One region of the Pseudomonas sp. LBUM1678 genome, then DNA from elsewhere that is predicted to be linked to it. Evidence: riboswitches for the same ligand, from Rfam matches in the RefSeq annotation. Region 1 holds a riboswitch; the other holds the start of a gene.

Region 1 (14,298 bases):
GGTTTCGCGTTTTTCGGCACCCAGACGATCGACCAACCGCTGCTGCGCCGCTTCCCACGCAGGCAAGGCCGCGGCCAGGCGATCTGCGCCCGCCTCGGTCAGCCGGACGATGCGATTACGCATGTCCTCGCCCTCGACCAGCGTGACCAGGCCCTCACCTTCGAGCACCCGAAGATTGCGCCCCAGGGTGCTGCGGTCCAGGCCCATGGCATCGGCCAGGGTGGAAATACTCGGTTCATTCAGGCGCTGCAGATTGCACAGCAAAGAATACTGGGCAACGTTGATCCCGAAGCCGTCGAGAGCGCCGTCATAATGCCTGCTGACGCCACGGGCGGCGCGACGCAGGTTGATGCATAAACATTGAGAGTCGAGCATGGTGCGTGTATATACCCGCGAGTGTGTTAAATCAAGTTACAGAAGGGTTTAATCAGCGATATAGAAATGTCTGGCAGACCGCAATCGCGAGCAGGCTCGCTCCCACAGTGGATCTTCAGTGGACGTTGAATTTATGTGCGACGCCATCAATGTGGGAGCGAGCCTGCTCGCGATGAGGCCGGCACATCCTGCCCACAACCATCAGACCAACGCCAATCCTACCAGCACCGCCATCTCCAGCAATTCCAGCAACGCCCCGGCCGTGTCCCCTGTCGTCCCGCCCAATCGCCGCAGCATCACCTGCCGCAACCAAACGAACATCACCCCCGCCAGCAACAGCGCCCAGACACCGCTGACTCCAGCGATCAAAACGCAAGCCAACCCACTGACCGCCAACACCTGCTTACCCGCTGAACGAGGCAAATGATCCGCCAGCGCCTGCCCCAACCCACCGGCACGCACATACGGCGTAGTCAGGAACAACCCCAGCATTGCGCTGCGACCAATCAGCGGAACGATGATCAGCACAACGCTGTGCTGCTGCTCGATCAACGCCAGCAACGCGGCGAATTTGAGCAGCAACACCAGCACCAGCGTCACCACCGCAATCGGCCCACTGCGTGGGTCTTTCATGATGGTGAGCGTGCGCTCGCGGTCACCAAAACCACCGAGCCAGGCGTCGGCGCTATCGGCCAGACCGTCCAGGTGCAACGCGCCGCTGAGCAAGACCCAAACCGTCAGCAACAACGCGGCGTGAAGCAACAGCGGCGTGCCGAGCAGCAGCCAGTTCAGCGCCCATAAAAGTGCGCCGAACAGCAGCCCGACCAGCGGATAAAACAGCAGCGACCGACCCAGTTCCTGAGGAGCCGGCATGCCGGGCAGGCGAATCGGCAAGCTGCTGAGAAATTGCAGGGCGATCCAGAACGGCAACATGGTCAGATGACTTCCTTGAGAATGACGCCTGACTCGACGCTCAACGAAAACAGCGAGCCATGGCCGACCTCGACATTCAGCAACTGCTCTCGCGGCAAACCCCGGGCCTGAGCCAGCAACAAACGCATGACGCCACCATGGCTGATCAGCAAGATCTGTTCGCCCGCATACGCCGCGTGCAGACGCTCCACCGCCGCCAGCACCCGTGTCGAAAAGTCCCCGACCGGCTCACCCTCAGGGGGCGTAAAGGAATATGGATCGGCCCAGAACAGGCCCAACCCTTCGGCATCAGTCTCCATCAGCGCCGCCGCGCTCCGCCCTTCCCAGGCACCGAAATGCAGTTCTTGCAGATCGTTGTCGAGGTGCACTAGCAGCCCCAGTTGTGCACCGAGCTCATGCGCAAACCGCGCACAACGCTGCAACGGCGAACTGATCAACCGATCCCACGGCCCTTGCTCGACCACCGCCGCGCGCATCTGCTCCCAACCCTTGCCGGTCAGCGCATCGTCGAGACTGCCGCGCAAACCGCCACCAAGCTCGGTTTCACCATGGCGCAGCAGGTCCAGACGCAGCGTCATGCCGGACGGTCCGCCACTGCCGCTTCGGCGAAAGTTGCCATCTGCCCGTGAAGATCACAGGCCAGACGCAGCAACGGCACCGCCAACGCGGCGCCACTGCCCTCGCCCAGACGCAGACCGAGGTCCAGCAGCGGCTCGGCATTGAGGGTTTCCAGCACATGACGATGGCCCGGCTCGGCACCGCGATGGCCGAACAACAACCACTCACGGCATTCAGGATTCAAGCGCACTGCCATCAACGCGGCGACGCTGCAAATAAAGCCGTCCACCAGCACCGCAACGCCTTCCTGGGCGCACGCCAGATACGCGCCGACCAGCGCCGCAATCTCAAAACCGCCGAGGTTGAACAGGGTTTGCAACGCATCTCCGCGCTGAGCGCCGTGCAATGCCAAGGCACGTTCGATGACCTGCGTTTTATGGCTGACACCGTCCGCGTTCAAACCGGTGCCCGGCCCGACCAGATGCACCACCGGGCAATCGAGCAAGGCACAGGCCAGCGCGCTGGCCGCGGTGGTGTTGCCGATGCCCATCTCGCCGCCGATAAACAACTGCGCATCGGCGGCGACCGCCCGCTTCACGCTGTCGCGACCGGCCTGCAAGGCGAGTTCGCCCTGGGCCTGAGTCATGGCCGCACCTTCCACGAAGTTGGCGGTGCCCGCACCGATGTTGAGGTGACGCACGCCCGGCAGGTTCAGCGACGGCGTCACCGTGCCGAGGTCGACCACTTCCAGGGACGCGCCGAGCTGGCGCGCCAACACGCTGATTGCCGCGCCACCGCTGACAAAGTTATGCAGCATTTGCCCGGTGACTTCCTGAGGAAATGCCGACACGCCCTCAGCCACAACACCATGATCGCCGGCAAAAATGGCAATCCACAGCTGATCAAGACTGGGTTTGACCTGCCCCTGCAGCCCCGCCAATTGCACGGCCACCGATTCGAGTCGGCCGAGGGAACCGGCGGGTTTGGTCAGCTGCTGCTGACGCGCCTGCGCCTGTTCGACGGCTTGCGCATCGATCGGCTTGCACGGGTTCAGCCACCAGGATTGAGTCATAACGCGGTTCCTTTCAAAGTCAGGGGCAGGCCGGCGACGGTCAGGACGACACGTTGGCAGCGCTCGGCCAGGGCTTGATGCAGCCAACCGGCTTCATCGACATAGCGGCGAGTCAATTCGCCCAGCGGCACGACACCCATTCCGGTCTCGTTGCTGACAAAAATGATTTCACCCGGCAACGACGCCAGGCAGTCCAGCAGGGCTTCGCGTTCGGCGTTGAGGCGTTCGGTGTCGTCGAGCATCAGCAGATTGGTCATCCACAGGGTCAGGCAATCCACCAGCAGGCAACGGTCGGCGCGGGCGCTTTCGCACAGTACGCGGGCGAGTTCGATCGGTTCTTCGATCAACGCCCATTCGGCCGGCCGACGGGCGCGGTGATGGGCGACCCGCTCGTTCATCTCACCGTCCAGCGGTTGGCTGGTGGCGATGTAAGTGACCTGAAGCTGGCTGTCTGTCGCGAGTTTTTCAGCGAGGCGACTTTTGCCGGAGCGGGCGCCGCCGAGGATTAGCTGGAGCATGGTCATTTACCTGTTAATTGGCGGCGTGGCGACTTCAGTCATCGCGAGCAGGCTCGCTCCCACAGGGGATTTGTGTACGACATAGATCCAATGTGAGAGCGAGCCTGCTCGCGATGAGGCACTCAAAATCACCTCAAATGCCACAGAGCTCACGCAGCAATCGGGTATCCAAATGCTTCTCCACCAGATCCGCCAACCGCTCGATATCCCGCTCGCGCAACCCGTGGTAATCCACTTCCTGCACATCCTGCAAACCCGCCCAGCGCAGCAGCGCACTGCACGCTGCCGGGGATTCAAACAGGCCATGCAGGTAGGTGCCGAAAATCTGCCCGTCAGCACTTTGCGCACCATCGCAGCGGCCATCGTCCAGCTGTACGGCGGCGTTTTCCAGCGCCGGCCCGGTGGTCACCCCGGCATGAATTTCATAACCGCTGACCTCGGCATTTTCCAGCGCAAGACGCCCGCGCACATTGCGCAGTTGCTTCTCTTCTTCTAGCTGTGTTTCGAACGCCAGCAAGCCCAGACCGGCACTGGAACCCGGCGCGCCTTCGAGGCCCAGCGGGTCATGCACCTGCTCACCGAGCATTTGCAGACCACCACAAATCCCCAGCACTTTGCCGCCGTAGCGCAGATGTCGATTGATGGCCGTGTCCCAACCATTGGCGCGTAAATACGCGAGGTCGCTGCGCACGCTTTTTGAGCCGGGAAGAATGATCAGGTCGGCCGGCGGGATCGCCTGGCCAGGACCGATGAATTGCAGGTCCACTTGCAGATGCAGGCGCAGCGGATCGAAATCGGTGTGGTTGCTGATGCGCGGCAGCACCGGCACCAGCACTTTTAGCACACGCTCGGCCTTGTCGGTCTGGCGCTGATCGATGCCGTCCTCGGCTTCGAGGTGCAGATCCATCACATACGGCAGAACGCCGATCACCGGTTTGCCGGTGCGCGCTTCCAGCCAGTCGAGACCCGGTTGCAGCAAGGCGATGTCGCCGCGAAAACGGTTGATGATGAAGCCTTTGACCCGCGCCTGTTCGGTGGGCGACAGCAGTTCCAACGTACCCACCAGATGTGCGAACACCCCGCCGCGATTGATGTCGGCGATCAGCACCACCGGGCAATCCACCGCTTCGGCAAAGCCCATGTTGGCGATATCGCCGGCACGCAGATTGATCTCGGCCGGCGAGCCCGCACCTTCGACCATCACCACCGGATAGGCCGCGCGCAATCGTTCATGGGAGGCCAGCACCGCTTGCATCGCGATGGCTTTGTAGTCGTGATAGGCGACCGCGTTCATCGTCGTCACCGCGCGACCATGAATGATCACTTGGGCGCCGGTGTCACTGTTGGGTTTGAGCAGCACCGGGTTCATGTCGGTATGCGGTTCGAGGTTGGCCGCCTGGGCCTGTACGGCTTGGGCGCGACCGATCTCACCACCGTCGGCGGTCACGGCACTGTTGAGCGCCATGTTCTGCGGTTTGAACGGCACGACGCGCACGCCCTGACGCGTGACCCAGCGACACAACGCCGTCACCAGCGTGCTTTTACCGGCGTCGGACGTTGTGCCTTGCACCATTAAAGTCGTGCCTTGCACCATTAAAGTCGTGCCTTGCACCATTAAAGTCGCGCCTTGCACCATTAACGTGGTCATTGGGATTCCTTGGCGAAGGCTAGAAGTGCTTGCTCAAGGCGCAGCCAGTCTGCCTCATCCGCAGGCAAGCCGAAACGCACGCTGCTGTTGTGGGCGAACAACCGCAGCAAGATGCCACGCTGCGCCATAAACTCGTGAAGCGCTTCGGCACGTTCGGTGATCAGCCATTGAAACAAGGCGCAGCCACCCTGCGGCTGGAAACCATACAACCCGAGCAAAAGCGCCAGGCGCTCGCTGGCCGCTTCGCTGCGCACGCGCTGCCTTGCGTGGCCTTCGGTGTCCAGCAAACAGGCTTGGCCCAACACGCGTGTCGGCCCACTGACCGCCCAAGGCCCCACCTGCTCGGCGAGCAATTTGAGCAGCTTGCGCTCAGCCAGCACAAAGCCCAGTCGCACTCCGGCCAGGCCAAAAAACTTGCCAAAGGAACGCAGCACGATCAAGCCGACCTGATGGGCAAACGGCGCCACGCTCAAATCCGGCGTGTTGTCCATGAACGCTTCGTCGACCACCAGCCAGCCGCCGCGCGAGGCCAGCCGGGCATGCCAGTCGAGCAGACGGCTCGGGGTCAGGCTCAGGCCCGTCGGGTTGTTCGGGTTGACCACCACCAGCACGTCGAGGCTGTCGATATAGAAGTCGACTTCCTGCTCCAGCACTTCGCGCACGATGTAGCCATTGCGCCGCCAGGCTTGCGCGTGTTCGGCGTAACACGGCGACAGCACGCCGACCTTGCCGGCGCGACGCAAACGCGGCAGCAACTGGATGGCCATTTGCGAACCGGCAACCGGCAGCACCTGAGCGGCACCGTAATAGTCGCAAGCCGCCTGCTCCAGACCGTCATCGGTTTCCGGCAAGCGCGCCCAGGCCCGCAGCGGGATTTCCGGGATCGGGAATGGCCACGGTGCGAGGCCGCTGGACAGGTCCAGCCAATCGGCTTCGGCAATGCCGTATTCGAGCGCCGCCTTGCGCAAGCGGCCACCGTGCTCAAGCATAGAATTCAGCTCCCACGCAGAGAATCAGCAGCCATAACCATACCCCGCGCTGGACCAATTGCCAGCCGCGGTCGATGGAGTCGGCGTCCGCTGGCACGCCTTCGCCCAGTTGCGGGCGCTGATGCAGTTCACCGTGATAAATCGCTGCCCCGCCCAACTCGACGCCGAGTGCACCGGCACCGGCAGCCATCACGGGCCCGGCGTTCGGGCTGTCCCAGGTCGGGCCCTGGGTGCGCCAGCATTTCAACGCCAGTCGGGTCTTGCCCAGCAGCGCGTAGGTCAACGCCACCAGACGCGCAGGAATGTAGTTGAGGACATCGTCGATCTTCGCCGCGGCCCAGCCGAAACGTTCGAAGCGCTCGTTGCGATAACCCCACATGGCATCGAGGGTATTGCTCAAGCGATAGAGCACCACGCCGGGCGCGCCGGCCACGGCAAACCAGAACAGCGCGGCGAACACCGCATCGCTGCCGTTCTCCAGGACTGATTCAGTGGCAGCGCGGGCGACTTCGGTTTTATCCAGTTCGCTGGTCTGACGGCTGACCAGATAGCCGACACGTGTGCGCGCCTCCTCCAGATCATCGCTGCGCAAGGCCCTGGCTACCGGCTCTACGTGTTCACCGAGGCTGCGCATGCCGAGGGCGCAATAAAGCGCGAGAATCTCGACAATCCAGCCGACATAAGGCGCCCAGGAAAACGCCGTGGCCAGCAAGGTCAGCGGCAACACCGCAATCACCCAAGCGGTGACGCCATGGCTGCGCCAGCCACGACCCTCGCCATTGAAACGTTGCTCGATGCGGTCGGCAAAACGGCCGAACGCCACCAGCGGATGCCAGCGTTTGGGTTCACCCAGCAGCGCGTCCAGCGCAACCGCGGCGACACTCAATAACGCCACACTCATTGACTCACTCCCCAATAATTTTCATACAGCAATTCACTGAGCGGACGCGCCTGCGCCCACCCTTCGAGTACCAGCATCGGCGCCGGATAGAATTCCTTGACCGGGCCGAGACAAAGAACCGCCAATGGCTTGGCCCCGGGCGGAAAACCCAGCAGATCCGCCAGCGCTTGCGGCTCGAACAACGACACCCAGCCCATGCCCAGACCTTCGGCGCGAGAGGCCAGCCAGAGGTTCTGGATTGCGCAGGACAACGAGGCCATGTCCATTTCCGGCAAGGTGCGACGGCCGAAGATGTGGCGCTCGCGATCGTCCATCAGCGCGGCGACCAACACCTCGGCGCAATCGTTGATGCCTTCAACCTTGAGCTTCATGAATTCGTCAGTGCGCTCGCCGAGAGCTTCGGCGGTGCGGATGCGTTCTTCTTCCACCAGTTGCTGGATCTTGCCACGCAGTGTGCGGTCGCTGATGCGGATGAAACGCCAGGGCTGCATCAGGCCCACGCTGGGGGCCTGATGGGCGGCTTCGAGCAGGCGCTGCAGCAAGTGGGGCTCGACGGTGCCGCCGCTGAAGTGGCGCATGTCGCGGCGTTCGGCAATGGCTCGGTAGACCGCTTCGCGTTCGGCTTCGGAGAATGCGTTGTCGGTCATGGCCTCTTCGCGAGCAGGCTCGCTCCTACATTTGAAGGTGTGCAGCCTGAAGAAACACGGTCCCCTGTGGGAGCGAGCCTGCTCGCGATGGCGGCCTCCCGGTCAGGCGCAAACAATGCGGCTACAGCAGTGGGATTGGACGGAAAATAAAAATGCACATAAGAGGCCGTCATCCGCCCCTCCCGATAAACTGCCTCCGCCCCACGCCCGCCATTCGGACTGAGCCCACGGGCAATCGGCTCAAGCTCAGTGCTGGTCAGCGAGTGGTGATAGGTGTGCCCGCGCAACGAACCTTCCGGCAACTCCACCGCTTGCAACGCCAGCGCCGCAAGACGCTTCTGCATCACCGCATCACCTTTGAGCAAGCCCACCAGTTCAGCCCGAGTACCTTCGACATCGGTCAACGAATCAAGCAGGTACAGCATCCCGCCACACTCGGCCAACAACGGTTTGCCGGCGGCATGATGGGCGCGGATCGCATTGAGCATCGAGGTGTTCTGTGACAGCGCCACATGGTGCAGTTCCGGATAACCACCCGGTAGATAAAGGCTGTCCGCCTCTGGCAAATCAGCATCGCGGATCGGCGAGAAAAACAGCAGTTCGGCGCCCATGGCCCGCAGCAAATCCAGGCTCGCACCGTAGGTGAAAGCGAACGCCTCATCACGGGCCACTGCGATTCGCACGCCGGCCAGCAAAGGCTCTGCGACGATCATTTCAGGCGCCGCGAATTCCACGGGCGGCGGCAGCGCCACATCGCAACTGCTGGCCAGCGATTCAGCCGCCGCATCGAGGCGCAGGTCGAGATCGTTCAACTCGCTGGCCTGGACCAGACCGAGATGACGACTCGGCAGTTCAATCCCGGTCTCGCGCGACAACGCGCCGTACCAGCGCAAACCTTCAGTCAGGCTGCCTTCGAGCAATTGCGCGTGCCGCAACGTGCCCACACGGTTGGCCAACACACCGGCAAACGGCAAGTCCGGCTGATACTTCGCCAACCCCAACGCCAGCGCACCAAAAGTCTGCGCCATGGCCGTGCCGTCGATCACACCGAGCACTGGCACACCGAAGTGCCGCGCCAGGTCAGCGCTGGACGGCGTGCCGTCGAACAGCCCCATGACGCCTTCGATGAGAATCAGGTCGGCTTCACCGGCGGCTTCCCACAACAGACGACGACTTTCCTGCTCGCCGACCATCCACATGTCAAGTTGATACACCGGCGCACCGCTGGCGCGCTCGAGAATCATCGGGTCGAGAAAGTCCGGGCCGCACTTGAATACGCGAACCTTGCGCCCCTGATTGCGATGCAAACGGGCCAGCGCGGCCGTGACGGTGGTCTTGCCCTGACCGGAGGCCGGCGCGGCGATCAGCACCGCCGGGCAATGACGTGGCTGATTCACAGCTCGACGCCTTTTTGCGCTTTGATCCCGGCCTGGAACGCGTGCTTGATCACGCCCATTTCGGTGACTGTATCGGCCAGCTCGATCATCTCCGGCTTGGCGCCGCGACCGGTGACCACCACGTGTTGCATCGGCGGACGTGCCTGCAAGTCAGTGAGCACTTGATCGAGGTCGAGGTAACCGTGCTTGAGGGCGATGTTCAGTTCATCGAGCACCACCAGGCCGATCGACGGATCGCGCAGCAGTTCGCGGGACACTTCCCAAGCCGCTTCGGCGGCGGCGATGTCACGCTGGCGGTCCTGGGTTTCCCAGGTGAAGCCCTCGCCCATCACATGAAAACGCACCTGCTCCGGGAAGCGCCGGAAGAACAGCTCTTCACCGGTGCTGTTGCGCCCCTTGATGAACTGCACCACGCCGCACTGCATGCCATGGCCCATGGACCGGGCAAGCATGCCGAAAGCCGAGCTGCTTTTGCCTTTGCCGTTGCCGGTCAGCACCAGCAGCAGGCCGCACTCATTGGGCGAGTTGGCGATGCGTTCGTCGATCACGGCTTTTTTGCGCTGCATGCGCGCCAGATGGCGTTCGTCACGATCAGGGGAATCAGTCATGGGGGAGCTCTCCGTTGAGGCTGGATAACGGCGGGCAGGCACAAGAATAGACGGCAAGAAGCCTGGCATCGCCCACCGTGATGCCGTTGGATGAATCAGGCCGGTCTCCGGGCTCATGAGCGGCTTGCGCCGGACTGCGCGCCTTCCCATGTCGACAGTCGACACAGTGGCTCAAGGCACAGTCTTCACTCATTTACCGTTGCGGGGGCAGCGCCGGGATCGTGACGTTTCGTCGCGTGAAGATGGTCACTCACCGGCTTCCCTGTTTCACTCTGTCGACCTTCGCCACAGAGCACCTGAAACAAGCCGCGAAGGTTAGAGGGTTGGGGGTGGAGCGTCAATTGAAGACAAAGCGCGGGCGAGCGATATACTGCCGCCGGTCAATTTACTGACACCCCAACTTGCACCACACTGTCAGCAGTGATATCAAAGCGCCACAACCCAACATCACAATTACAAAGGGTGAGCAACATGCAAGGCATGATCATCAGCAATCCGAAGCTGGAATTCCTGCGACCGGTGCTGGAACGCTGGTTTGACTGTATAGACCGCTACAATGCGGTGCGCGGCGATAACGACACGCCTTACTGGTATGACGAAAAAGCCAACCTTGGCTTGCTCTCCGCCGCGGCCTGGATGGCGGAAATGGTCACGCTGCAACAAACCCCAACGCGCAAGCAGAACGAAGAAGGCGAACGCAACGGCCGTGCCGATCTGTTTATCGCCTCCCCCGAAGAACGCGCCTACCTTCAGGCCACTCAACGTTGGCCGAAGGTCAATAGCCTGAACCTGAGCCAGGCGCTGCAGGACATCACCAGCAACGCCAAACGCATCAGCTACGCCAGCGACCTGAAACTCGGCTGCCTGTTCGTTGCGCCACAAAAGGCCCAGCAGAGCGCGACGCCGGAAGAACTGCAGGACATGGTCGACGACCTGCAAAAGGAACACAGCTGCGCCGTGGCCTGGTATTTCCCGTACGCCTATCGCAAGTTGCGCAACGAAGCCGGCAACTATCACCCCGGCATCGCCGTGCTGTTCAAGGAAGCCCGCGGCTGACCGGTTGAACCATCGCGCTTCAAATCTTCTCTATGATTAGGTCAATGCATTCATAGGGAAGATCCGCATGCGCAAGCCCCAGCTCGTTCTCGTCATCGCGCTCGCCGGAGGGCTCGCCGCTTGTGGTGAAACCTCCAGCTTGCAAGTCTCCGACGGTACCGGCCCGTCACCCAAGCTGCCAGAACCGAACAAGACCCTGATCCCGACGGTGAATATCGCCCCGGCGATCGGCTGGCCGGAGGGCGCGAAACCCACTCCTGCGGCGGGCACTCAAGTGGCGGCATTTGCCGAAGGGCTCGATCACCCGCGTTGGCTCTACGTGCTGCCCAACGGCGACGTGTTGGTGGCCGAAACCAACGCGCCACCGAAACCCGATGACGGCAAAGGCATTCGCGGCTGGGTAATGGGCAAAGTCATGGGCCGTGCCGGTGCCGGCGTCCCCAGCCCGAATCGCATCACGCTGCTGCGGGACAAGGACCACGACGGCATCGCCGAAACCCGCACGGTGTTCCTGGAAAACCTCAACTCGCCCTTCGGCATGACCCTGGTCGGCAACGACCTGTACGTCGCCGACACCGATCGCTTGCTGCGCTTTCACTATGAAAATGGCGACACGGCGATCAAGTCGCAGCCGATCAAGGTGGTCGATCTGCCGGGTGGGACGCTGAATCACCACTGGACCAAAAACGTCATCGCCAGCAAGGACGGGAGCAAGCTGTACGTCACGGTAGGCTCCAACAGCAACGTCGGCGAAAACGGTATGGATCAGGAAGAAGGTCGGGCGGCGATCTGGGAAGTGGATCGCGCCACCGGTAATCACCGGATCTTCGCCTCGGGGATTCGCAATCCAAACGGTCTGGCCTGGGAACCTCAGACCGGTGCCCTGTGGACGGCGGTCAATGAGCGGGACGAAATCGGCAGCGATCTGGTGCCGGACTACATCACTTCGGTGAAGGACGGCGGCTTCTACGGCTGGCCCTTCAGCTATTACGGCCAGCACGTTGATATTCGCGTCGAGCCGCAAAACCCGGATCTGGTGGCCAAGGCCATTGCGCCGGACTACGCGGTTGGCCCGCATACCGCGTCGCTGGGCCTGTCCTTTGCCGAGGGCAACGCACTTCCAGCGCAGTTCAAGGAAGGTGCCTTCATCGGCCAGCACGGCTCGTGGAACCGCAAGCCACACAGTGGTTACAAAGTGATTTTCGTCCCGTTTGCTGGCGGCAAGCCGACCGGGCAACCGGTTGATGTGCTCACAGGCTTCCTCAACGCGGACGAGAAAGCCATGGGCCGGCCTGTGGGCGTAGTGATTGATCAGCAGGGAGATTTGCTGGTGGCCGATGATGTGGGGAACAAGGTGTGGCGGGTGTCAGCCGCGAAGTAACTGCAACACACATCCCCTGTGGGAGCGAGCCTGCTCGCGATGGCGTCAGCATAACCAGCAATGATGTTGCCTGACGCACCGCTATCGCGAGCAGGCTCACTCCCACAGGGCTTCGCGTTTAGCGTTTGCGGCAGAGCGTGAGCCCATCACCTAGAGGCAACAACGACAGATCCACCCGCGAATCATCCTTCAACGCGCGATTGAGCGCCTGGATGGCTCGGGTGTCTACGCTTTCGGGATTCTGCTCAAGCACCCGCCCGCTCCACAGCGTGTTATCGAACACCGCCAGTCCGCCGACGCGCAGCAGACGCAGTGCATGCTCCAGATAGCCCGGGTAGTTGGCTTTATCGGCATCAATGAAGATCAGATCGAACTGCCCAGGCTGATCCAGCATGGCGAGGGTTTCCAGCGCAGGCGCCAGACGCAGATCGATGCGATGGGCGAGGCTCGCCTCCTGCCAGTAACGACGAGCAATAGCGTTGTAGTCACCGGGGATATCACAGCAGATCAGCGAACCGTCCTCCGGCAACGCAGCGGCCATGCACAAAGCGCTATAACCGGTGAACGTACCGACTTCCAGCAATCGTTTTGCGCCGATGAGTTTGACCAATAACGCGAGGAACTGCCCCTGCTCCGGCGCCACCTGCCAGCGGGCCATGGGCAGCGCCTGGGTTTCGTCGCGCAGGCGCTTGAGCAACGGCGTTTCCCTCAGGGAAACGTCGAGCAGGTATTGGTACAGGGAATCATCGAGATTGAGTGTGCGAGCGGTCATGACAACCTCTTCGGACAGGACGCTACGGATTGCGGGCCAAGTGCTCAGGCTGCAGAACGCGCTTGGCACTCAGATAAGCCTTCTGCCAGTAAGCCTTGGACAAGCTGTCCAGCTTCACCGTGCCGCCAGTGGCTGGCGCGTGGACGAAGCGGCCTTCGCCGACGTAGATACCGGCATGGCTGACCTGGGAGCCGCCATTGGTGGCGAAGAAGATCAAGTCACCGGTTTGCAGGCCTTCCTTGCCAACGCTGGCCGCTTGCATGCTGATCATTTCGCGGGTGGTACGCGGCAGGGAAATACCGGTGACATCACGGTAGACGTAACCGATCAGGCCGCTGCAATCAAAGCCCGAATCCGGCGTGTTACCGCCCCAACGATAAGGCGTACCCACCAGGCCGAGCGCGCGGAACAGCACATCTTCTGCCTCGGGGGAAAAGGGTTGCGGGTTACCGAAAACAATGGGGGCGCGAACCACCGGCGCGGGAGGCGGTGTGCGACTGGCGCAGGCGCTTAGCAGCGCTGCGAAGAACATGATTGTGAGGCGGGCCGACATCGTCATAAGCAGAACATCCTGATCTGGCTGCGGCTTTTTCTGCCGGGAAGACAGAAAAGAAAACCGCCTGCGCAGGACGCAGGCGGTTTGCCATCAATAATAGATCTGGATTCTAGCGGCTATGGGCCAAACTTCAAGTAAGACTTTAAGTTCGCCTTACAAACTGTCCGCCTACTTCCTTGCGAAGAGGCTTTTTGTCGCCACTTATGTGGCGACAGGCTGAAGATTTACTTGCGGGCGGTGACCATGGTCGGGGCCATCGCGAGCGCGCGCTTGGCTTCGATGAAGGTCTTGCTCCAGTAGCTGTCGCCCAGGCTATCGACCCGGACACCACCGCTTTTGCGGCTGCTGGAATGGATGAACTGGTTGTCACCCAGGTAGATCCCGGCGTGACTGACACGACCGCGACGACCATTGGTGGCGAAGAACAGCAGGTCACCCGGCTTCAGCGCGCTGCGAGCAACCAGCGGAGCGTCTACGTTGATCATTTCACGGGTGGAGCGCGGCAGGTTCATGCCGGCTTCTTCACGAAACAGATAACCGATGAAACCGCTGCAATCGAAACCCGCCTCGGAGGTGCCGCCGAAACGGTAACGGGTACCGATCAGGGACATGCCACGCTCGAGGATGCTGTCAGCCAGAACCGGAAGCTGGTACGACTTGCCATCGGCGAAGTCTGCCAATTCGTTATCGGTGGCTAGCTCTTCCTGGAAAAGAACGGAAGAAGATTGCGCAGTAACTGAATTCTTGACCTGCTGTTGTTGCTCTTGCTGGGTCACTGGAGAGTGAGCAGCGCAACCGAACAACAGGGTAACGAGTGCGAGAGGCACGAGGGGTGCGAAGCGCTTTAGCATGGGCACGACCGTGGCTGATAGTTGTAAAGAAGGCGA
Region 2 (14,298 bases), 2.1 Mb from region 1:
TAGGCGCAGGCATTGATGAAGTCCACCGCGTAGTTGTTGTGTTCTTCAATACCGGTGGCCACGGCAAAGATGTTCGGGTCGAAGATGATGTCTTCCGGCGGGAAGCCGACTTCGTTGACCAGAATGTCGTAGGAACGTTTGCAGATTTCCTTCTTGCGCGCTTCGGTGTCGGCCTGGCCGGCTTCGTCGAAGGCCATCACCACCACGGCGGCGCCGTAGCGCTTGCACAGTTTGGCGTGATGAATGAACTGCTCGACGCCTTCTTTCATGCTGATCGAGTTGACGATGCCCTTGCCCTGGATGCACTTGAGGCCGGCTTCGATCACTTCCCACTTGGAGGAGTCGATCATGATCGGCACGCGGGAGATGTCCGGTTCACCGGCAATCAGATTGAGGAAGGTCACCATGGCCTTCTTCGAATCGAGCATCCCTTCGTCCATGTTGATGTCGATCACCTGGGCGCCGGCTTCGACCTGTTGCAGGGCGACTTCCAGGGCTTCGGTGTAATTGTCTTCACGGATCAGGCGGGCGAATTTGGCGGAGCCGGTGATGTTGGTGCGCTCGCCGACGTTGACGAACAACGAACTGCGATCGATGGTGAACGGTTCCAGACCCGAGAGGCGGCAGGCCTTGGGGATTTCCGGGATTTCCCGCGGCGCATAACCGGCAACGGCTTTGGCGATGGCTTCGATGTGGCCCGGCGTGGTGCCGCAGCAGCCGCCGACGATGTTGAGGAAGCCGCTCTGGGCGAATTCTTCGATGACCTTGGCGGTTTCCGACGGCAGCTCGTCGTACTCGCCGAATTCGTTCGGCAGGCCGGCGTTCGGGTGGGCGGAAACGTGGGTGCCGGCCTTGTTCGACAGTTCTTCGAGGTATGGACGCAATTCGCTGGCGCCGAGGGCGCAGTTCAGGCCGACGGAAATCGGCTTGGCGTGGGCCACCGAGTTCCAGAACGCTTCGGTGGTCTGGCCTGACAAAGTACGGCCGGAGGCGTCGGTGATGGTGCCGGAAATCATGATCGGCAATTCGACGCCCAGTTCTTCGTAAACCCCTTGCACGGCGAAGATCGCGGCTTTGGCGTTCAAGGTGTCGAATATGGTTTCAATCAGAATCAGGTCGGCGCCGCCTTCAATCAGGCCTTTGGTGGCCTCGGTGTAGTTTTCCACCAATTGATCGAAGGTCACGTTGCGGTAGCCGGGGTTGTTCACGTCCGGCGACAGCGAGCAGGTGCGACTGGTAGGGCCGAGCACGCCGGCGACGAAGCGTGGCTTGTCCGGGTTCTCGAGGGTTTTCGCATCGGCGACCTTGCGCGCCAGGCGGGCACCTTCTACGTTCAGTTCGTAGGCCAGTTCTTCCATGCCGTAATCGGCCATGGAAATCCGGGTGGCGTTGAAGGTGTTGGTTTCCAGAATGTCGGCGCCGGCATCCAGGTAGGCTTTCTCGATGCCGCCAATCACGTCCGGACGGGTCAGCACCAACAGGTCGTTGTTGCCTTTGACATCACTCGGCCAGTCAGCGAAGCGTTTGCCGCGATAATCCTGCTCCTCGAGCTTGTAGCTCTGGATCATCGTGCCCATGCCGCCATCGAGAATCAGAATGCGCTCTTTGAGGGCGTGTTTGAGAGCTTGAAGGCGGACGCTGCGATCGGACATTGGGACTACTCGGAAAGACCATGACGAAGGGGCGGGATCATAGCAAACCTGTGCGGTTTTAGAGCATGTCCCGGTTTTGCATGAATATCGCTCATGTTGGTGTGGGGGCTTCACCGGTAGAATCGCGGCGCTTTTTCATGATCGGGACCAGGGACATGTCGTATCGCGTCATCACCAGCATTTTCATGCTGCTTTTAAACTGGGATGCCGTTGCGCAGGATCCCGCGATTTCCCCGGCCATTTCCTACAGCCGGGACATCCAGCCGATCTTCACCGAAAAGTGCGTGGCCTGCCATGCCTGCTACGACTCTGCCTGTCAGCTCAATCTGGGCAGCGGCGAAGGGGTGGCGCGTGGTGCGACCAAAACCCCGGTCTACGACGGCGAACGCAGCCAGGCCGCCGCGCCGACCCGGCTGTTTTATGACGCCTTCGGCAAACGCGCCTGGCAGCAGAAGGGCTTCTATTCGGTCCTCGACGCCCAAGGTAGCCAGGCTGCGTTGATGGCGCGAATGCTGGAGCTGGGCCACACAACCCCGCTGCAACCCAACGCCAAGTTGCCGGAAGACATCGTCCTGGGCCTGAACCGGGGCAACATGTGCGCCATGCCGGCGGAGTTCGACGGCTACGCCGGTACCCACCCGAAAGAAGGCATGCCGCTGGCGGTCACCGGCCTGACCGACCAGCAATACCAGACGCTGCAACGCTGGCTGGCCTCGGGTGCGCCCATCGATGAGCAAGGCCTGGTGCCGAGCGCGAAAGAAGCCTTGCAGGTGGTGCAGTGGGAAAATCTGCTCAACGCCCCGGGCGCGCGGCAAAGTCTGGTAGGCCGCTGGTTGTTTGAGCATTGGTTCCTTGCCCACCTCTACTTCAAGGATGGCGAACCGGGGCATTTCTTCCAGTGGGTGCGCTCGCGAACCCCGACCGGGCAGCCGATTGACCTGATCAATACCCGACGTCCGAACGACGATCCAGGCACTCAGGTGTATTACCGCTTGTGGCCGGTTCGGGGCGTGATCGTGCACAAGACCCACATCACGTATCCGCTGAGCGCGGCGAAAATGGCGCGGATCAAAAGCCTGTTTTACAACGGCGATTGGCAGGTCAACGCCTTGCCGGGATACGGGCCGGAGCGTCGGGCCAATCCGTTCACTACATTCGAAGCGATCCCGGCGCAGGCGCGTTATCAGTTCATGCTCGATAACGCCGAGTACTTCGTGCGCACCTTCATTCGCGGCCCGGTCTGCCGCGGCCAGATCGCCACCGATGTGATCCGCGATAATTTCTGGGCGCTGTTCCAGGCACCGGAGCACGACCTCTACATCACCGACCCGAACTATCGCGGCCAGGCCACGCCGTTGCTGGCCATGCCGGGGCAAAACGATGACGTCGGCAGCGTCCTGAGCCTGTGGCATGACTACCGCAACAAACGCAACGAGTACGAAGCGCTGCGTCGGGACAATTACGCGGAGCTGCCGGCGCCGAGCTGGTCGACCCTGTGGGCCGGCAATGACAACGCACTGCTGAGCATCTTTCGGCATTTCGACAGCGCTTCGGTGAACAAGGGCCTGATCGGCGACGTGCCGCAAACCCTCTGGCTGTTCGACTTTCCGCTGCTGGAACGCACGTATTACCAGTTGGCGGTCAACTTCGATGTGTTCGGCAATGTGTCCCATCAAGCCCAGACGCGCCTGTATTTCGATCTGATCCGCAACGGCGCCGAGCAGAATTTCCTGCGCCTGATGCCGGCCGATTCGCGGGACGATTACCTCAATGATTGGTACCAGGCCGGCGGCCAATTCAAGATGTGGCTGGATTACGAAGCTATCGATAACGACACGCCGACGGCGCTGAAACTGGATGAGAAGGACCCCAAACGCGACTTTGCGATGCAACTGCTGTCCCGTTACGGCGAGCTCAATGCCAGGCCCGATCCGATCAATCGCTGCGACGGCGCTTACTGCTCGCGCCCGAACATCGACCCGGCCTTGCAGAATGCCGAGCAAGCCTTGAGTCGCCTGACTTCACGCCCGGCGGCCGGTTTGCGAGTCATCGATCAGTTGCCGGAAGCGACCATGCTGCGGGTTGAAACGGCAAGTGGTAAACGCGAGGTCTACAGCCTGTTGCGCAACCGGGCCCACAGCAACGTGGCGTTCCTGCTGGGCGAGTCTCTGCGTTATCAACCGGGGCTCGATACGTTGACCATTTTCCCGGGTGTGCTCAGCAGCTACCCGAACTTCATGTTTAATATTCCCGCCGACCAGGTGCCGGCGTTTGTCGATGCGATGGAAAACGCCAAGGACGCCCACCGCTTCGAGAAAATCGTCGAGCGCTGGGGCATTCGCCGCAGCCATCCGCAGTTCTGGTTTTACTTCCATGACCTGAGTCGCTACCTCCACGAAACCGAGCCGGTGGAAGAGGGCGTGCTGGACATGAACCGGTACGAGAATCTTTGATCGACTTTTGAACGCTGCCCGGTGTCCCAATCTGGACATGCCACCGATCCAATGTGGGAGTGAGCCTGCTCGCGATGACGATTTAACATTCAGCTGTTGTATTGGCTGACAGTCCGCTATCGCGAGCAGGCTCGCTCCCACAGGGGATGTGTGGTGGTTTGCGGATTGGGAACGGGAGGGGCGCCGATGTTGATTTCGATACAGGCATTGCGCGCCATCGCAGCCTGGGCGGTGGTCTGCCACCATTTCATGCAGATTTTCTTCGACTTCCAGGCCCGTGGGCCGGTGGGGCAGGCGTTTATCGACAAGGGCGCGGTGGGCGTCGACATCTTCTTCGTCATCAGCGGCCTGGTGATCTTCCTGTCCACCGAGGGCAAAGCGCTGCCGCCGGTGCGGTTTCTGTTGTACCGACTGTTTCGGATCGTCCCGGCGTACTGGCTGTACACGGTGCTGATGGCGCTGGTCGTGGTATTCGCCCGGCCGGTATTGCCAGATCAGACGGTCGACTGGTCGCATTTCCTCCTGTCGTTGTTATTCATTCCTACGGAAAACCCCGGCGGCTACGGGATGTATCCGACCCTCAATGTTGGCTGGACCCTCAACTACGAAATGCTGTTCTACCTGCTGTTCGGCTGGGCACTGCTGTTCCGCTTGCACTTCAGGTTATTGATCGTCGCGGCGTTGCTGTTCGCGGTGTGCCAGGCCTGGACCGGTTATGGCTGGGTCAGCGAGTTCTACCGTTCGGACATCGTTTATGAGTTTTTGCTGGGGATCGCCATTGGCATGCTTTACCGCCGAGGCTGGATCAAGCCCGGGTTGTGGCTGCCGTTGCTGGGGATAGGCGGCGCGTTGCTGGCCATTTATCACTGGCCGCCGGCGCCACGCTTTCTGACCTGGGGCTTGCCGAGCGCGGTGTTGGTGATGGCGTGCATTTCGCTGGAGCGCTATGTCGAGAACAATCGGCTGTTCGAACTGCTCGGCAATTGTTCCTACTCGGTGTACCTGATGCACGTGCTGGTGCTGTCTGCCGGTGGATTTGTCGCACAGCGTTATGGCGTGAATCCCTACCTTATGTTCGCCGTTTGCGCGGCGACTATTGGTCTGGCGTCCTGGGCAAGTTACGAATGGGTAGAAAAACGCAGCTATCAGTGGCTTAAAGCCCGGATTGACGGTGAAACCGCGGCTTAGCCGGCGACGGCTCTTTCCCGACAAAAATACTAGGACTTTGTACGGCGCGATGATTGGCGTAAACTGCGCCCAAGCCTGCGAGGAGTTTCCATGACCGCTATTACCATCACCGACGCCGCCCACGATTATCTGGCTGATCTGCTCTCCAAGCAGAACACCCCGGGTATCGGCATCCGCGTCTTTATCACCCAGCCTGGCACCCAGTACGCCGAGACCTGCATTGCTTACTGCAAGCCGGGCGAAGAGAAACCTGAAGACACCGCGCTGGGGCTCAAAAGCTTCACCGCTTACATCGATTCGTTCAGCGAAGCCTTCCTGGACGATGCGGTAGTCGACTACGCCACCGACCGCATGGGCGGCCAGCTGACCATCAAGGCGCCAAACGCCAAAGTCCCGATGGTCAACGCCGACAGCCCGGTCAACGAGCGCATCAACTACTACCTGCAAACCGAAATCAACCCGGGGCTGGCCAGCCACGGCGGTCAGGTCAGCCTGATCGATGTGGTCGAGGACGGCATCGCCGTACTGAAGTTCGGCGGCGGTTGCCAAGGCTGCGGCCAGGCAGACGTCACCCTGCGCGAAGGCATCGAGCGCACCTTGCTCGAGCGCATTCCCGAGCTCAAGGGTGTTCGCGATGTGACTGACCACACGCAGAAAGAAAATGCCTACTACTGAGTAAGGTGTTCGCTGCGAAATGAAAAAACGGCACTGTGGCGAGGGAGCTTGCTCCCGCTCGATTGCGAAGCAATCGCTAAACAGCTGATGCATTTTCCCGTGATGAATGCGTTGGCTGTTATTGGGACCGCTCCGCGGTCCAGCGGGAGCAAGCTCCCTCGCCACAAGTGCTTTAGGGCCTGTAGAGATGCGCATGCCCCGCGCGATACAGCGATGACTCGCTGAACTGATCACTCCCCAACACCCGACCCACCAGAATCAACGCCGTGCGCCGAAACCCCTTGACCGCAACCTTTTCGGCAATATCCGCAATCGTCCCCACCACCCAATCCTGATCCGGCCAGGTCGCCCGGTGAATCACCGCGATCGGGCAGTCCGCGCCGTAATGTGGCAGCAATTCGGCAAGGATTTTCTCCAGATGATTGACCCCCAAATGAATCGCCATGGTCGCCCCATGCTGCGCCAGGCTCCCGAGCTCTTCACCGGGCGGCATCACGGTTTTGTCGGCATAGCGGGTCAGAATCACGCTCTGGGAAATGTCGGGCAACGTCAGCTCCGCTCTCAACAGCGCCGCACACGCGGCAGTGGCCGTGACCCCGGGAATGATTTCAAACGCAATCCCGAGTTCTCGCAGATAACGAATCTGCTCACCAATCGCCCCGTACAAACTCGGATCACCGGAATGCACCCGCGCCACATCCTGGCCGTTGGCATGGGCGGTTTTGAACAGTTCGATGATCTGCTCCAGGTGCAATTCCGCGCTGTTGACCACCTGTTCGGCGCAATGGCCTTCCAGCACGGCGGCGGGCACCAAAGAGCCGGCGTAGATGATCACCGGGCAACTGCGAATCAGCCGTTGGCCCTTGACGGTGATCAGTTCCGGGTCGCCGGGACCTGCGCCAATGAAGTAGACGGTCATCGTCCGTTCCTTTGAAAAAAGAGTCTGTCAGAAAAATGGCGTGGGCAAGGCTTCAGATGAAGATTGCTCATGATCGAAGGCGGGGATTATCGGGGATCTTACGCAACGCAGGCCAATGCCAGGGTGGCCTGGGCGTATTTTTGTCGCGAAATCAGCAGTTTCGCCGGTGCCTGGGCCAGTTGTTCGGCCAACGCCAGGGCGGCACTTTCCGCCACGCCGTAGCAGCCGGTGCGTTCGAACGCGATGTCCGAATGATGGCTGAGTTGCGGTTTGTAACCTTGCAGTTGCTCGCTGCTGAAATACATCAGCGGCAATGCGAGTTGCGCGGCCAACTCGATCAGGCCAGGTTCATCACGTTTCAGGTCGATGCTGGCCAGGGCCTTGATCTGGTGAAGTCCGATTTTATGCGCCTGTAATGCCTGATCGAGCAGCGCCCGCAGTGTGCTGGCAGGGCAGCCGCGCTGGCAGCCCAGGCCGACGACTAAAGTCGGCGCTGTGCGGGTATCGGTCATGCGTGGTATTGGCCATCGCTTTTGCGGCGGAACAACCAGGCGCTGATCAGGCCCAGGGCCAGCCAGAACGCGACGTTGGTCAGCTGCGAAGCGATTTTGAACTGCGTTTCCAGGGCTTCAGGAGCGAGCATAGAGTGCACTTCCGGTTGCGGCGCGCCGATCACGTGAGGTACAGCGAGAATCGCCACGCCGAGGATCTTCATCAGCCAGTGACGGCTAAACACAATCAACGCAATGCCGACAGCCGTGGAGGCGGCCGTGCCGACCCACCAGAGTTGCCGTTGCGCCAGATCTGCCGCCGCAGTGCCTGGCAGTTCAGGCGGCAAGCCGAGGGTTGGCGCCAACACGAAAGTCGCGTAACCGGCCAGGCCCCAAAGCAAGCCCTGGGAGGTTTTGGTCGGTGCACGCAAGGTGTAGAGACCGGCGAGCATCAGGGCGAAACCGACGGCAACGACCAGATTGCCGCCCGTGGTCGACAACACGCGCTGCCAGCCGTCTTCCGGTTCCCAGGCTTCGGCATCATGAGTGTGAGCGGCGACACCGGCGGCGTGTTCGTGAACTTCAACCGCGGCCGGCTCGGATTTTTCGTAGGTTTCGGCCTGCAAAATCAGCGGAGACACCCAGAAACTTTGCAGCAGGGTCAGCAACAGGGCGGCCAGCAGCCCGGTGAAACCTGCGGTTTGCGCAATACGCTTGATCATGTCAGCAGGTCTCAATGGCACGGGAAGGCGGAGCTGTGACGGGTATCGTGCGCGGCATTGTGGACCGCTTCGATGTGCGAGAAACCGGCGAAATACACAAGGCACGCGCCAAGGATCGATGCGCAAACGGCAGCGCTCAGGCGTTGAGTCAGGGTCGTGGTGGTGCTGGCCGTTGTGTGGCGAGTGCTGCTGATGATCGACATGGCGCTTCCCTCTGGTCTGTCAGCGGGTGAATAGAGCGCATGGAAGACCCCTGCGAGTCGGGCACGCAAAGGTTCAAACAGCGCCCGCCCACCGCGGGTTTGTCATTCAGTGATCGTAATGGTCACTTTGTGTTGCGGGCCGGTCTCCGGGCTCACGAGGGGTGTTGGCTTTCGCCGGAACCTGCAAGCATCACCTTCCCATGCCGAACTGCTGGCACAGTGGATCTGACGCTTCGCTCGCTTACCGTTGCGGGGGCAGCACCGGACTGACATGGCTTTGAGTAAAGCACATGATTCACCGGTTTCCCGTTTCACCCTGTGAAGGGCACCCGTAACAAGGCGTGTAGGAGAGCATGGGCGGGGGTTTGGCGTCAATTGGCATGGGTTCTCATCTCGAGACCGAGGTGAATTCTTCGCGGGCAAGCCTCGCTCCTACAAAAGCACCGCCGTCCTGTAGGAGCGAGGCTTGCCCGCGAAGGGGCCGGTGCGGCGGACACAAGACATTGACCCGCCCCAAGACGATGCGTAGCCTTGCGCTTTCGAGGTTCTTCGGCATTTGCCGAAGCTAAGAAGGGAACGCGGTCGATGCCGCGGCTGCCCCCGCAACTGTGAACGGTGATGTTCGCTGCCACGCCACTGCAAGCCCTGTCCAACGGGTTCGCGGGAAGGCGCAGCGAATGCCAGGCCAAGCGCCCGGCACACCGTCAGCCAGGAGACCTGCCTCGACACAGATTCTCACTACAACCGGGCGGGGTGATCCGGTGGCGAACTCTTCCGCGCGCGCCCGTCGCTGCGATTGTCGTCCCGTATGCCCGCCACCTTGCCAAAGGGCATCCGATGAAAACACTGGCCAAACTCCCCGTCACCATCGTTACCGGCTTTCTCGGCTCGGGCAAAACCACCCTGCTGCGGCACATGCTCGACAACGCTCAGGGCCGCCGCATCGCGGTGATCGTCAACGAGTTTGGCGAGCTGGGCATCGACGGCGAGATCCTCAAGCAGTGCTCCATCGGTTGCACTGAAGAAGAAGCCAACGGTCGTGTCTACGAATTGGCCAACGGCTGCCTGTGCTGCACCGTCCAGGAAGAATTCTTCCCGGTGATGCGCGAACTCGTCGCCCGTCGCGGTGACCTCGACCACATCCTCATCGAAACCTCGGGCCTGGCCCTGCCAAAGCCGCTGGTACAAGCCTTCCAGTGGCCGGAAATCCGCAGCGCCTGCACCGTTGACGCGGTCATCACCGTGGTCGACAGCCCGGCCGTCGCCGCTGGCACCTTCGCTGCGTTCCCGGATCAAGTTGATGCCCAGCGCAAACTCGACCCGAACCTGGACCACGAATCGCCGCTGCACGAACTGTTCGCCGACCAACTGGCCAGCGCCGACCTGGTGATTCTCAACAAGGCCGACCTGATCAGCCCTGAAGACCTGGCCCGCGTGCGCCTGGAAGTCGCCGAAGAGCTGCCGCCCGCCGTCAAAGTCATCGAAGCCAGCAGCGGCCGCGTGCCACTGGACGTGCTGATCGGCCTCGGTGCCGGTTCCGAAGAACACATCGACAGCCGCCACAGCCATCACGATCACCACCACGAAGGTGAAGATGATCACGATCACGACGCCTTCGATTCGATCTCCATCGAGCTGCCGCAGGCTGACGAAAGCTTGCTGCTGGACGCGCTGACCCAATTGGTGGTCCAGCACGGCATCCTGCGGGTCAAAGGTTTCGCGGCGATCCCGAACAAACCGATGCGCCTGCTGATCCAGGGCGTGGGCACGCGTTTCGACAAGCATTTCGACCGTCAGTGGGGCGCCGACGAAGCGCGCACCACGCGCCTGGTGCTGATCGGCCAGGAACTGGACGCCGCGCTGCTCGAAGCGCAATTGCGCGCCGCGCTCAGCGCTTAAGCCATGCACCTGCTCAGGACCCAGCCCGGCGGTTTCGTGTCGGATGACAACATTGCCGACCTTGGACAAACCCCCGCCGAGCTGGTGATCCTGTGCAGCGGTGATTCCAGCCTGGCGCTGCTCGCTGAAGCGGCGCAGCAGTTGCCGGACGATTACCCCAGCGTGCGCCTGGCCAACCCGATGCAAGTGCAGAATCATGCGTCGGTCGACCTGTATGTCGACGAAGTGCTGCGCCACGCCAAGGTGATTCTGATTTCGCTGCACGGCGGCATTGCCTATTGGCGGTACGGGGTCGAGCGTCTGGTGGAGCTGTCCCAACGCGGTGTGCAGCTGATTCTGGTGCCCGGCGATGATCGCCCGGACCCGGAACTCAGCGACCTGAGCACCGTGGCTGCCGACGACCGCGACCGGCTCTGGCAGTTTTTGCGTCAGGGCGGCATGGCCAATGCCCTGGATTTTTTCCGTTGCCTGGCCAATCGCTGGCTGGATCGCGATTACGCCTGGGCCGAGCCGCAAACCCTGCCGCGCACGGCGATTTACCATCCGCACAAAAGCCCCGCTGACCTTCACGATTGGCAAGCCGACTGGCAGGTCGGTCAACCGGTGGCGGCGGTGCTGTTTTATCGCTCGCATTTGCAGGCGGCGAACACCGCTTTCATCGATGTTTTCTGCCAGCGTTTGCAGGCTGCGGGCCTCAACCCTTTGCCGATTGCGCTGGCCAGTTTGAAAGAGCCCGGCTGCCTGACGGTGGTCGAGGACCTGCTGGATGAAGTCGAGGCGGGGGTGATTCTCAACACTACCGGCTTTGCCCAGTCCAGCCCCGAAGCGCCGCATCTACGACCGTTTCGCCGCAACATTCCAGTAATCCAGGCGATCTGCGCCCAGGACAACGAACCGGGCTGGCGTGCCAGTGAACAGGGCCTCGGCCCGCGTGATCTGGCGATGCACATCGCCTTGCCGGAACTGGATGGGCGGATCATCAGCCGGCCGATCAGCTTCAAGGACCTGGCGTGGCGCAGCGAGCGCAGTCAGTCGGACGTGGTGTGCTATCGGGCGCAACCGGAACGCATGGATTTTGTCGCTGAACTGGCGCGACGTTGGATCGATCTGGCCCGGTTGCCAAATCGCGAAAAACGCATCGCGTTGATCCTCGCCAACTACCCGACCCGCGACGGTCGTATCGGCAATGGCGTGGGCCTCGATACCCCGGCCGCCGCGCTGAACATCCTGCGTGCGCTGCACACCGAAGGTTATCAGCTGCCCGCCGAATTGCCGGAGAGCGGCACAGCGTTGATCCAGCAATTGCTCGGCGGCGTCAGCAATGACCTCGACACAATTGACCAGCGTCCCTGCCAGCAAAGCCTGGCGATGGACGCCTATCGGGCGATGTTTAGTGCCTTGCCCGAAGCCAATCAGCAAGCCGTGCTGGGACGCTGGGGCACGCCCGACATCGATCCGATGTGCCGTGACGGACGCATGATGATTGCCGGGTTGCGCTTTGGCCTGACCTTCGTCGGCATTCAACCGGCGCGGGGTTATCAGGTTGATCCGAGCGCGGTGTATCACGACCCGGACCTGGTGCCGCCCCACGGCTATCTGGCGTTCTACTTCTGGCTGCGCAACACCTATGGCGCCCACGGCCTGATCCACGTCGGCAAGCACGGCAACCTCGAATGGTTGCCGGGTAAAGGCGTCGGGCTCTCCGAAAACTGCTGGCCGGACGCGCTGCTCGGGCCGCTGCCTAATATCTATCCGTTCATCGTCAATGACCCGGGCGAGGGCGCCCAGGCCAAGCGCCGCACCCAGGCGGTGATCATCGATCACCTGATGCCGCCGCTGACCCGCGCTGAAACTTACGGCCCGCTGCGCAACCTTGAGTTGCTGGCCGACGAATATTACGAGGCGCAACTGCTCGACCCGCGCCGCGCCCGGGAGTTGCAACGCGACATCCTGCAACTGGTGCGCGACACGCACATCGACCGTGAGCTGCAACTGGATGAAAAGCTCAACAGCGACGCCGATGCGGCGATCTGGCTGCCGCGGCTGGACACGTACTTGTGCGACTTGAAGGAATCGCAGATCCGCGATGGCCTGCACATCTTTGGCGAGTCGCCGACCGGGCGCTTGCGTATCGATACGTTGTTGGCGCTGTTGCGCATTCCCCGTGGCGATGGCCGAGGGGCGCAGTCGAGTGTGTTGCGGGCGTTGGCCAAGGCGTTCGAATTGGGGTTTGATCCGCTGGATTGTGCGTTGGCCGAGCCGTGGACCGGGCCTCGACCCGTGGAATTGCGGACCCTCACCGATGAAGTCTGGCGCACCGCCGGAGATACTCGCGAGCGCTTGGAGTTGTTCGCTGCGCAACTGATCTCGCAGAGGTTGAATGCCAACCCCGAACCCTGTGGGAGCGAGCCTGCTCGCGATGCGGTTGATCATTCAACGTTGATGTCGATTGACCCACCGCTATCGCGAGCAGGCTCACTCCCACAGGAAGCGGGTTGGGATGAGGTTGGCGCCATCCTCGACAACCTGCGCGAAGTCGTCGCCCCGCGCCTGGACGCCTGCGGCCCCGCAGAAATGCGCGGCCTGCTCGACGCCTTGAGCGGACGTTTTGTCCCCGCCGGCCCCAGCGGCGCACCGAGTCGCGGTCGTCTGGACGTGCTGCCGACCGGGCGCAATTTCTACTCGGTGGACGTGCGCAACCTGCCGACCACCACGGCGTGGCGCATCGGTTTCCAGTCGGCGAACCTGATTCTTGAACGGCATCTGCAGGACCACGGCGATCATTTGCGCCAGCTCGGCCTGTCCGTCTGGGGCACCGCGACCATGCGCACCGGCGGCGACGACATCGCCCAGGCCATGGCCTTGATGGGCGTGCGCCCGGTCTGGGCCACCGGCAGTCAACGGGTCGACGACTTTGAAATTCTGCCGCTGAGCTTGCTCGACCGTCCGCGAGTCGACGTGACCTTGCGGGTTTCCGGATTCTTCCGTGATGCCTTCGCCAACCTGATCCGCCTGTTTGACGCCGCGGTGCAAGCCGTCGCCGCGCTCGACGAGCCGGACGACCTCAATCCCTTGGCCGCCAAAGTGCGTGCCGAACGTGAAGCATTGATGCAATCGGGCCTCGATGAGGACGCGGCCAAGCGTCAAGCCGGTTGGCGAGTTTTCGGTGCCAAACCCGGTGCTTATGGCGCAGGCGTGCAGGGCGCCATCGACGGTCGTCTGTGGCAAAGCCGCGAGGATCTGGCCGAGGTTTACCTGAACTGGGGCGGCTACGCTTACGGCGGGTCCGATGAAGGCACCGCTGCCCGCGAACAATTCGCCCAGCGCCTGAGTCAGGTTCAAGCCGTGCTGCAAAACCAGGACAACCGCGAGCATGACTTGCTCGATTCCAACGACTATTACCAATTCCAGGGCGGCATGCTCGCCGCCGTGGAAAGCCTCAGCGGCGAAGCTGCGGCCAGTTACCATGGCGATCACAGTCAGCCGGACTTGCCAAAGATCCGCACCTTGAAGGAAGAGCTGAACCGGGTGATCCGCTCGCGGGCGGCGAATCCGAAGTGGATCGATGGCGTGAAGCGTCACGGCTATAAAGGCGCGTTCGAACTGGCGGCGACGGTGGATAATCTGTTCGCGTTCGACGCCACGACGCAGCTGATCGACGATCATCAATATGCGTTGCTGGCGGATGCGTACTTGCTCGATCCGGCGACCCGGGATTTTGTCCGTGAGCATAATCCCCATGCGCTGCGCGATATGACCGAGCGCATGCTCGAGGCGCAGCAGCGGGGGATGTGGAAGGAGCCGGGCGCGTATCGCGAGGCGCTGGAAAACCTGTTGCTGGATATAGAAGAAGATAGCTAATGCGCCGCAAAACCCTGTAGGAGTGAGCCTGCTCGCGATAGCGGTCGACCAGTCAATATAGATGTCGATTGATCCACCGCTATCGCGAGCAGGCTCGCTCCCACAGGGATGGAGGTGTTTTTGATTTCACCGACCATGACCGAGATATAAAAATGACCGACACCCCGCATTTCCCGCTCTCCGCCGTGGTCGGCGCCGACGATCTGAAGCTCGCCCTCTACCTGACCGCCATCGA

Evidence for each region. Region 1 has a riboswitch for cobalamin ahead of cobO (cob(I)yrinic acid a,c-diamide adenosyltransferase). Riboswitches for the same ligand answer to the same signal wherever they lie in the genome.
Region 2: linked by a shared signal. The riboswitch ahead of ACA070_RS17920 (CbtB domain-containing protein) and the one ahead of cobO (cob(I)yrinic acid a,c-diamide adenosyltransferase) in region 1 are both predicted to bind cobalamin.

Annotation. Positions count from the first base shown of each region.
Region 1 covers NZ_CP166775.1:1,866,731-1,881,028, reverse strand. The annotation lists gene ACA070_RS08525 (MarR family winged helix-turn-helix transcriptional regulator) at 1-375, opposite strand, end outside; gene ACA070_RS08520 (adenosylcobinamide-GDP ribazoletransferase) at 577-1,308, opposite strand; gene cobC (alpha-ribazole phosphatase family protein) at 1,311-1,886, opposite strand; gene cobT (nicotinate-nucleotide--dimethylbenzimidazole phosphoribosyltransferase) at 1,883-2,938, opposite strand; gene cobU (bifunctional adenosylcobinamide kinase/adenosylcobinamide-phosphate guanylyltransferase) at 2,935-3,456, opposite strand; gene ACA070_RS08500 (cobyric acid synthase) at 3,590-5,050, opposite strand; gene cobD (threonine-phosphate decarboxylase CobD) at 5,101-6,093, opposite strand; gene cbiB (adenosylcobinamide-phosphate synthase CbiB) at 6,086-6,994, opposite strand; gene bluB (5,6-dimethylbenzimidazole synthase) at 6,991-7,641, opposite strand; gene ACA070_RS08480 (cobyrinic acid a,c-diamide synthase CobB) at 7,638-9,038, opposite strand; gene cobO (cob(I)yrinic acid a,c-diamide adenosyltransferase) at 9,035-9,646, opposite strand; cobalamin riboswitch at 9,728-9,961, opposite strand; gene ACA070_RS08470 (hypothetical protein) at 10,118-10,702, shown strand; gene ACA070_RS08465 (PQQ-dependent sugar dehydrogenase) at 10,770-12,083, shown strand; gene ACA070_RS08460 (O-methyltransferase) at 12,202-12,855, opposite strand; gene ACA070_RS08455 (C40 family peptidase) at 12,878-13,414, opposite strand; gene ACA070_RS08450 (C40 family peptidase) at 13,636-14,262, opposite strand.
Region 2 covers NZ_CP166775.1:3,939,876-3,954,173, reverse strand. The annotation lists gene metH (methionine synthase) at 1-1,652, opposite strand, end outside; gene ACA070_RS17950 (fatty acid cis/trans isomerase) at 1,808-4,105, shown strand; gene ACA070_RS17945 (acyltransferase family protein) at 4,292-5,293, shown strand; gene nfuA (Fe-S biogenesis protein NfuA) at 5,384-5,968, shown strand; gene cobM (precorrin-4 C(11)-methyltransferase) at 6,141-6,887, opposite strand; gene ACA070_RS17930 (cobalamin biosynthesis protein) at 6,986-7,399, opposite strand; gene ACA070_RS17925 (CbtA family protein) at 7,396-8,100, opposite strand; gene ACA070_RS17920 (CbtB domain-containing protein) at 8,112-8,303, opposite strand; cobalamin riboswitch at 8,424-8,651, opposite strand; cobalamin riboswitch at 8,829-9,042, shown strand; gene cobW (cobalamin biosynthesis protein CobW) at 9,141-10,202, shown strand; gene cobN (cobaltochelatase subunit CobN) at 10,206-14,063, shown strand; gene ACA070_RS17905 (magnesium chelatase ATPase subunit I) at 14,216-14,298, shown strand, end outside.